DNA from 3 places in the Virgibacillus xinjiangensis genome. Region 3 is predicted to be linked to each of the others. Evidence: predicted binding sites of a transcription regulator. Region 3 holds the regulator's gene; each other region holds the start of a gene.
What was found. The regulator Rex, encoded in region 3, represses fermentation and respiration genes when NADH is low (regulators of the CRP and FNR family bind a similar motif). The targets are predictions, from matches to a motif close to TTGTGAAATATTTCACAA.
Positions count from the first base shown of each region.

Region 1: ACFOGI_RS13340 (cytochrome c oxidase subunit 2A) is a predicted target of Rex. The motif match lies at 1,837-1,854, and genes of this name have one in related genera.
Region 2: ACFOGI_RS10190 (nitrate reductase subunit alpha) is a predicted target of Rex. The motif match lies at 1,621-1,638, and genes of this name have one in related genera.

Region 1 covers NZ_JBHRSA010000046.1:276,081-279,258, reverse strand. The annotation lists gene ACFOGI_RS13350 (b(o/a)3-type cytochrome-c oxidase subunit 1) at 1-1,046, opposite strand, end outside; gene ACFOGI_RS13345 (cytochrome c oxidase subunit II) at 1,046-1,549, opposite strand; gene ACFOGI_RS13340 (cytochrome c oxidase subunit 2A) at 1,577-1,723, opposite strand; gene ACFOGI_RS13335 (L-threonine 3-dehydrogenase) at 2,041-2,979, opposite strand; gene ACFOGI_RS13330 (glycine C-acetyltransferase) at 3,002-3,178, opposite strand, start outside.
Region 2 covers NZ_JBHRSA010000041.1:159,252-162,429, reverse strand. The annotation lists gene ACFOGI_RS10195 (nitrate/nitrite transporter) at 1-1,486, opposite strand, end outside; gene ACFOGI_RS10190 (nitrate reductase subunit alpha) at 1,705-3,178, shown strand, end outside.
Region 3 covers NZ_JBHRSA010000056.1:61,596-64,773, forward strand. The annotation lists gene ACFOGI_RS15395 (CPBP family intramembrane glutamic endopeptidase) at 58-768, shown strand; gene ACFOGI_RS15400 (YdiK family protein) at 771-974, shown strand; gene ACFOGI_RS15405 (redox-sensing transcriptional repressor Rex) at 1,029-1,667, opposite strand; gene ACFOGI_RS15410 (ABC-F family ATP-binding cassette domain-containing protein) at 1,808-3,178, shown strand, end outside.

The DNA.
Region 1 (3,178 bases), on a different contig from region 3:
GGAGCCAGAAAGCGGACATCCTTCCATGGAAGGTGCTTGAACCAGCCGAACAAGCCTCCAAACCCTTTGCGTCTGCCGGTTATTTCAAATGTCGCGAACATGGAAAAGGCAGTCATCAGGCTTGGAACGATCACCATGAATGTCAGCACAACCTGGACAAATTTCCATGTCGGATCAATCCCCGGCTCTGTCAGCTGATGGTGGAAACCGACTGGAATAGAGAAGAATAAGAATAGCACAAAGGATAATCTAGCAAGAGAATCACTGAATATTTTCCCACCTATGATCTTTGGAATGATTGCATACCATGCCATATAGGCAGGAAGCAGCCAGAAATAGACGAGTGGATGGCCGAAATACCAGAACAACGTACGACTGACCAATACATTGATAGTCTCTGCATATCCGAGGGACCATGGAATGAACTGAATCAGCACAGTTGCTGCGACACCAAGGGATGCAATGAACCACATGATCATATTGATGGTAACCATGAATGCCAGAAGCGGTGCCTTTTCTCCACGATGTTTCTGCTTCCATGTATACAGTTGATGCCAATTCACAAATCCGGCAATCCAGCTGCCGATGATTACGAGAGCAAGCCCGATATAAAAAGCGGGATGAGCTTTCAATGGTGCATAGAAGGTATATAATACGCTTGCTTTGCCAAGCATGATCGTAACAGCAGTAAGGATGGTGCCTGTGGTCATTGTCCAGAATGCCAGCCAAGAAACCCTCCGCTGCCTTTCCGATATGCCGACCGTCTTACCCATCAATGCATATTGGAACCCTATGATGAAGAAGGTGGTAAGTACAAGGGCAAGAATGACACCATGTACTGTCAAGACCTGATAGTAGTCGATTCCCCATGGCAGTTGAAAATGGCCGGATCGGACGAACACTTGCAGAAGTCCCATCAACCCCCCGACGAATAATGCTATGAATGCAACATACATATAGGACATATAAAGTCTTGACTCTCTTTTGGTGATGGACAAAGGTAAACGATTATCTTGCTTATATCTTTCCAGTGCTTCCAGCTCCATTATTCATACACCTCCACTGTGGCAAACATCTGATGGTGACCCGTGCCACAATACTCATTGCACACTACGGTGTATTCGCCAGGCTTATCCATGACCTCTTCCATACTGCTCACATATCCAGGTTCGACCATCATATTGATATTCGTACCTGCCAAATTAAAGCCATGGACCACATCTTTCGTCGTTACCTGAAACAGGACGGTAGAACCTTTTGGTATCCGGATATGCTTGACTGCTTTACCTTCCTCATCTGTTCCAAGATCATAATTGAAAGCAGAGGCTGCAATATTAAGGATATATTTCCCTTCCTCCACTTTGGTAAGGCCCAGATTCTCCGGTTTGAAAGCATCATGTGCCTCGATGTTTTCCGGATCGATGGTCACTCCATGGCTCTGTGGATGTGTTCCCATATAAAATGCGCCGTAACCAAGAACCACCAGAAACAGAATAAGAGCCCCCACCCCGGAGAACAGCCAAATCTTTTCATACTTGTGCAAATGCATCGCCACTCACTTCCTTTCCGTCACTTTTTACCTGCCGAGAAACAACATAAATGCCCCCACCCAGCTGATCAAGATAAACAGCCCAACTGCAGAAACCGAAATCAATGTTCCTTTCAGGCTGGGGTTTTTTTCTTCGGAAGCAGTATGTCTGACCACCTTTTTTTCTGCTTTCATTTCACTCACTCCCCTCCTTGAAGAACTCTTCTGTCCTCATTATATTAGATTTTTTCCTGTTATCTCTGTAATTGGAAGCGATTTCATTAAATAGCCAATTGTTTATGAACCTTTTTTGAAAAATTGAACATGTAGGTATAAGGAATTAGAATGATTATCAACTAGGGGAGCCAAAAGGCTGGTAATAGAAGTGGGTAACGCATGATATTTGGATAGTCGGAAGTTGTATCCCTATCCAGGGATCGGCAGGAAATAGAAAAAGCCTACGAAAAAGGTCCCTTTTCGTAGGCTTAAGTATATGGAAAAAACCCCTATCATTATTTTTGTTTTACTTTTTCCAGCATATCTTTGGTCATCTTATCCAGATCATAATCCACATGAAAGCCCCATTCCTGCTGTGCTGCTGAAGAATCGATGGAATTTGGCCAGCTGTCGGCAATTTTCTGCCGTACCGGATCCACCTCATACTTCATCTCAAATTCAGGAATATGGTTTTGGATGGACCGGGCAAAATCCTCTGGTGCTGCTGAAAATGCGGAAATATTGAATGCATTACGATGAATGAGCTTAGCCGGATCTGCTTCCATCAATTGGACTATTGCGTCCAACGCATCCGGCATATACATCATATCCATCTTTGTGCCTTTACCGATATAAGAAGTATACGACTTCTTCTTAATAGCTTCGTAATAAATTTCCACAGCATAATCCGTCGTTCCCCCCCCGGGTGGGGTGACATATGAAATCAATCCTGGAAATCGCACGCCCCTCGTATCTACACCAAAACGCTGATGATAATAGTCACAGAGCAGTTCCCCTGCAACCTTATTCACTCCATACATTGTAGTAGGCCGTTGGATAGTATCCTGTGGCGTATGGTCCTGTGGCGTCGTCGGCCCAAATGCCCCGATGGAACTTGGAGTGAAAAGTTTCAAGTCAAGCTCATGGGCAACTTCCAAGGCATTGACCAATCCCCCCATATTCAAATCCCAGGCAAATTTCGGGACAACCTCTGCTTTAGCAGAAAGGAGCGCAGCAAGATGCATGAGTGAATCTGCCTGGAATTCCTTTGCCACCTCATGCAGTCGGTCTGCATCCGTCACATCCACCTGTTCGAATGGCCCATCACCGATTCCTTCAACCGGCTCGCGGATATCCGTTGCCAGAACATTGGCTTCCCCATATGTCCGTCGCAGTTTCTGTACGAGCTCCGAACCAATCTGCCCAGCAGCCCCTGTTACTAAAATCTTTTTCATCGTCTCTCCCCTTGTTGTCTTTCTAGATCAAGCCCATCTCCCTGCCTACTTTTCCATAAGCGGCAATAGCTTCATCCAGCATTTCTTTGGTGTGTGCGGCAGTAGGCATATTCCGTACCCTTCCTGTCCCCTTCGGCACTGTTGGGAACACGATGGATTTCGCATATACCCCTTCTTCATACAAACGCTTGCTGAACTT
Region 2 (3,178 bases), on a different contig from region 3:
CTGTCAAATCATTGAACATGCCTACGTAATATTTAATGGTTCCCACATCACTACGGATAGCACTGATGGTCAGCCATTCCTTGTAAATTTCTCCATTTTTGCGTCGGTTCCAGATCTCTCCTTCCCAGAACCCCTTCTCTTCAATATCTTTCCACATTTTTCTATAAAATGCTTGATCCTGTTCACCGGAATGAAGCAGGGATGGCGTCTGCCCCAATGCTTCATCCTTGGTATAGCCGGTTACCACGGTGAAAGCGGGATTGACATCTTGGATGACTCCCTGTCTGTTCGTCACCATGATTCCTTCGGCGGTATGTTGGATTATCTGCCTCTCTACATTCATCTGATCTTGGTAGTACATGAAAACAACAATAACAAAGCTCACGAGGGCGAACTGGGACATCAGCATGAAGCCAATGGCATAATGGCCGGTAATATTGAAGACACTCGTCAAGATAAGCGGCGGGAAGAATCCTCCAAGTCCCCCCATCGCAGACACCACTCCATTGACGATACCGGCTTGTTTAGAAAAGTAAAGCGGCACAAGCTTGAAGACCGTACCATTACCGATCCCGACAGTAACAGCAACTGCCAATGCTCCGACTGTATACCATTCAATATTCGGTGAAAATGACAGCAAAATACCAGATAAGGCCACACTGATAAATACAATCATCAAAATAATGAAGGCGTTGAATTTATCGGCAAGCCAACCCCCTACAGGGCGGAGCAGGGTAGCAACAGCAATGAAGCCGGCAGTGCGGAGACCTGCATCCACAGCATCCAAACCAAAGTTGTTCACCAGGAAATTCGGCAGGAATACCGTGAAGGCGACGAATGCACCGAAAGTTATGAAGTAGAACAGGCTCAGGAACCACAGGGTCGCATTTTTATAGACACCTTTGATCTGTTCCACCATGGAATTCTTCACTTTTGTCTCTTTCCTGTCCCCGAAGAAGAAGTTCAATACGATGAAAAGCAAAAGCAGGACAAGGAAAAGGCGGACGGTAGCCTGCCAGCCGATGGACTGAGCCAGAACAGGTGCGGCAAAGGTGGTTGCTGCCGTACCAATATTACCAACCCCGTATATTCCATTGACAAGGCCATGCTTTTCTTTCGGGTAGTACTTTGGCAGGGAGGTTACACCGATGGAAAAGGTCGCTCCTCCAATACCAAGCAGCAAGCCGCCGATGACCAGGTCCATAAATGAGTCCGCAATACTAATGTAGAAAACCGGGAACAAGAGGGCGATGAAACTGATGATGAAGATCCATCTAGCCCCGAGCCGATTGGTATAGAATCCGATAGGAATTCGCAACAGGGAGCCAAGAATTACTGGTATCGCCGTAACAAGGGATACTTGCCCTGCAGTCAGATCAATGTCCTCCTGAATACTGGGCATCAATGAGGAAATGATGACCCAAATCATGAATCCGATGACAAGACTGGATGTTTGTAGTGTTAATTGTATTCCAGGTTTTTTCATAGGAGTTTCTTTCCTTTCTGGTTTAGATACGTTTAATGCAAGCCTACCGAATACCATTTTAAGTATCTGTGAAAAACATCACAGTCATGCAGAAGAATATGGAAAAAGTGAACAGGCTGTGACAAATCTCTTGGGTGTGAAAAACTTCACACCGGGATTAGCCGGTGAGTGGTTCAATGGGGATACAACATTTAAAGCAGTTGTCTGGAGGGACAAGCATGAAAAAGAAACCATCCCCGCTTTGGCAGAGATTGAACTATCTGAAGCCGAAAGAAACGTATTCAAATGATCACAGCCAGTTACAAGAAGGAAATCGTGACTGGGAAAATGTCTACCGCAGAAGATGGCAGCATGACAAGGTAATCCGATCCACCCATGGGGTGAACTGTACCGGATCATGCAGCTGGAATATATATGTAAAAGATGGAATTGTCACATGGGAAGGGCAGCAGCTCGATTATCCGACGACAGGGCCGGACATGCCAGAATTTGAACCACGCGGCTGTCCGAGGGGAGCCAGTTTTTCCTGGTACATATACAGTCCTCTTCGGGTGAAGTACCCTTATGTTCGTAAAAAACTGCTCGTCATGTGGCGGGAAGCATTAAAGAACCATGAGACCCCGCTGGAAGCCTGGAAAAGTATTGTGGAAGACAAGGAGAAAGCGAAGCAATACAAGCAGGCAAGAGGGAAGGGCGGTCTTGTCCGTACCGACTGGGATGAGGTGACCAAATTGGTGGCAGCATCTGTCCTATACACGACCTTGAAGTATGGTCCTGACCGTAACGTAGGCTTTTCTCCGATCCCAGCAATGTCGATGATCAGTCATGCAGCGGGAAGTAGATTCATGTCCTTGATCGGCGGACCGATGCTAAGCTTCTATGATTGGTATGCGGATCTACCGCCTGCATCCCCACAGATTTGGGGAGATCAGACGGATGTTCCGGAAAGTTCCGACTGGTTCAATTCCAGTTACATCATGACTTGGGGATCCAACGTACCTATGACCAGGACACCGGATGCACACTTTCTAGTGGAGGCCCGTTATAAAGGAACAAAAGTAGTCTCGGTCAGTCCAGACTATGCAGAATCCACAAAGTTTGCAGATGACTGGATGTCGGTGAAACAAGGTACCGATGGTGCGGTTGCCATGGCTATGGGGCATGTCATCTTGAACGAATTCTACCATAAAGAGAAGACTCCATATTTTGAAGAATATGCAAAGACTTATACCGATTTTCCATTTTCCGTCAGGCTCAAAGAGCAAAACGGCAGCCTGACAGCTGACCGGTTCCTCCATGCAAAGGATCTGGGCATAAAGACAGAGCATGATGAATGGAAACCAGCGATGTACAACCAGCGCACTGGAGGGTTTTCCATCCCACAAGGAACAATGGGTTCCCGATGGGACGAACAGGGCAAATGGAATCTCCGATTGGTGGATGAGAACACCAACGAAGCAATTGAACCTGTACTGAGTTTCCTGGGAGAAGAGGACGAGATTGTCCAAGTGGATATGCCTTACTTCGATCATGATACGAAGAAAGTACTTCCACGTGCAGTACCTGCGAAGAAAATAGAGATCGACGGTGAAGTGCAATATGTTGCTACTGTCTATGATTTGATGATGGCCAACTACGGTATCGACCGTGGACTTGGAGGTGAAGCAGCAGCCAGCTATGATGAGATAGCTC
Region 3 (3,178 bases):
CAGGGATTTTTGCCGCCCGCTGGCATGCGATAAACTTTTTAAAGGAGTCGTTACACATTGCCGAAACGCTATTGGTGGGTTATCGCAACTTATATTATCATGCAGTTTTCTGCAATAATTGGTGCACCAGTTTTATATGCTGTTTTTCCGATTACTGATTTCGAGGCTGTCATCTATTGGTCCATTCTCAGTTTCATTGCGGCACTGATTGTTACCATCTTACTGATGAAGCCAGACATGCAGGCCGGAAATTCCAGAGATGCATCGTCCTTGGGCACAGTGGTCATATGGTCCATTTTAGGAGTGTTCATGGCCTTCGCAGCCCAGACGATTGCTGGACTGATTGAAATGGAATTGCTCGGGATTGAATCTGGTTCGGAGAATACCCAGCAGATTATGGATATTACGAGGGCCGCTCCAATTTTTATGGTGATCCCGGCATTGATTGCTCCAATTTTGGAAGAAATTATCTTTCGTAAGATCATTTTTGGAAGTTTATATAAACGGATGAATTTTTTCTTCGCTGCGTTACTGTCCGCATTGGTCTTCGGCTTGATCCACTTGGATCCTACCCATATTTTGGTCTATGCTTCCATGGGATTCGTCTTTGCGTTTCTCTATGTACACACCAAACGGATCATTGTACCGATCATTGTGCATGCAGCGATGAATACCATAGTTGTTCTGGCCCAGTACGGGCTTACTCCTGAGGAGATTGAGCGTATGCAACGGCAATTGGAACAGCAGATGATACTGATAGGAGGTTAAGTATGAGAGTTTCCCCGCTCACTTCGGCAATTATCTATTTTGCCATGGGTGCCGTTTTTATATACGCAGCCATTCAGACAGCAGATGAAACCATTTGGAATTTTACCACCATACTGCTTGCGGTGGTTGCTACCATGGATTTCGGAGTCGCCATCCGTATGGTGAACATCCATTTACAAATCAAAAAGAAAAATAAAAAGGATTAATCATTTCCGGCTACAGAAAAACCTGTCGAATCAACGTTCGACAGGTTTTTTCCATTATTCCGGTGTATCAAGCGGGTAGTGTTTCAAGAAATAAACCAACGCTTGCAGTTCCACAGCGAGATCAATATGGTGAACACGCACATGGGACGGCACCGTAATCCTTGCCGGGGTGAAGTTGAGGATTCCTTCTACACCGAACTCGACAAGGCGCTCTGTTACACGTTCAGCTTCCACTGCTGGAATCGTAAGGATTGCCACTTTCATCCCTTCCATCCTTTGTTCCATTTCATCTATATGATAGACGGGTACTCCTCCTATATCCGTTCCTACCTTTTGCGGATCCGCATCGAAAGCCGCTTTTATCTTTATATTATTGTTCTTCATAAAATTATAATTCAAGAATGCTGTACCAAGGTTACCTACACCAATCAGTGCAACCTCTGTAATCTCATTCTGATCCAATGTCTCCCGGAAAAAGCCCAGAAGGTATTCCACATTATATCCATATCCTTTTTTTCCTAGTGCGCCAAAATAGGAAAAGTCTCTTCGGATGGTGGCAGAATCCACTTTAACCGCTTCACTCAGTTCCTTGGAAGACACACGGGCTTTCCCCTGCTGATTAAGGTTATTTAAAAAACGGTAATATAATGGCAGACGTTTGGCAGTTGCCTGTGGGATGTTATCTTGTACCATAACTATTCCTCTTTTCCATTCTTGATTAATGGCTCACTTACATTTTACCAGAAAAAAAGAGAAAAGTCGTGATTGTTTTCACAAGTTGATTGCCTGGTTGATTCCATATAAGATAGACTTGAATAGATGAGGTGAACAAAATGATATTAATGCAGTTGAATGGAGTTTCCAAATCCTTTGGGGCTGAGGAAATTTTACGCAACGTAAAAATAGAGATAAAAGACCGTGATCGAATTGCGATTGTTGGCAGGAATGGTGCCGGCAAATCGACTCTCCTTAAAATAATGGCCGGTGAGTTTACATACGATGAGGGAGACATCTTCCAGCCGAAGGAAACAACCATCGGTTATCTCTCACAGCACACTTCCCTGGAGTCGGACAAAACAATCTGGGAAGAGATGCTGGAGGTATTCCAGCATCTGATCGACCGTGAGAAGGAATTGAGGGAGCTCGAGCAAAAAATGGGCGGCAACCTGCCGTCTGATGAATCACAAAAGCTGTTGGAAGAGTACGACCGCCTCCAGCAGGCCTTCCAGCGCGATGGCGGTTATATGTATGAAGCGGAGATCAAGGCAGTTCTGAGCGGACTGAATTTCCAGGACTACAGTTATGACACCGCCATCCGGGAATTGAGCGGAGGACAGAAGACCCGCCTGGCTCTTGGGAAGCTTCTGTTAATGAAGCCTCACTTGCTTATATTGGATGAGCCCACCAACCATTTGGACATCGATACGCTTGGTTGGCTGGAAAATTACCTGAACGGGTATCCAGGCGCCATTGTCATTGTCTCGCATGACCGGTATTTTCTCGATAAAACAGTAAATATAGTTTATGAGGTCTCCAGACACCGGACGAAAAAATATCATGGCAGCTACAGTAAATTCTTGGAACAGAAAGCCAGGGATTATGAACAAGAGCTCAAAGAGTATGAGAAACAACAGACAGAGATCAAGAAGATGGAAGACTTCATCCAGCGGAATATTGCGCGTGCTTCCACCACCAAGCGAGCGCAAAGCAGACGGAAACAGCTGGAGAAAATGGAAATAGTGGATAAGCCACTAGGTGATGAGGCATCTGCCAATTTCTCCTTCCAAATCAAGAGAAGAAGTGGCAACGATGTACTCAGGTTAAATAACCTCAGTTTCCGCTATGAAGAGGACAGCAAGCCTCTCTTCTCCAATGTTGACCTGGAGGTGAACCGCGGAGAAAGGATTGCCCTGGTCGGCCCGAATGGAGTCGGGAAAACCACCCTGTTGAAGATCATCATGGGGAAACACCAGCCAATTGAGGGGAAGATACAGGAAGGTACGAATGTCCAGATAGGATATTATGATCAGGAGCAGGCAGACCTCTTCTCCTCCAAGACCGTGCTGGATGAATTATGGGATGAGCATCGCACCGTGAATGAGAAGGATATCCGAACCATTCTAGGCAACTTTCTTTTTTCAGGAGATGATGTGCTTAAACCAGTCGATTCCTTGAGCGGTGGGGAAAAAGCCCGACTCGCCCTT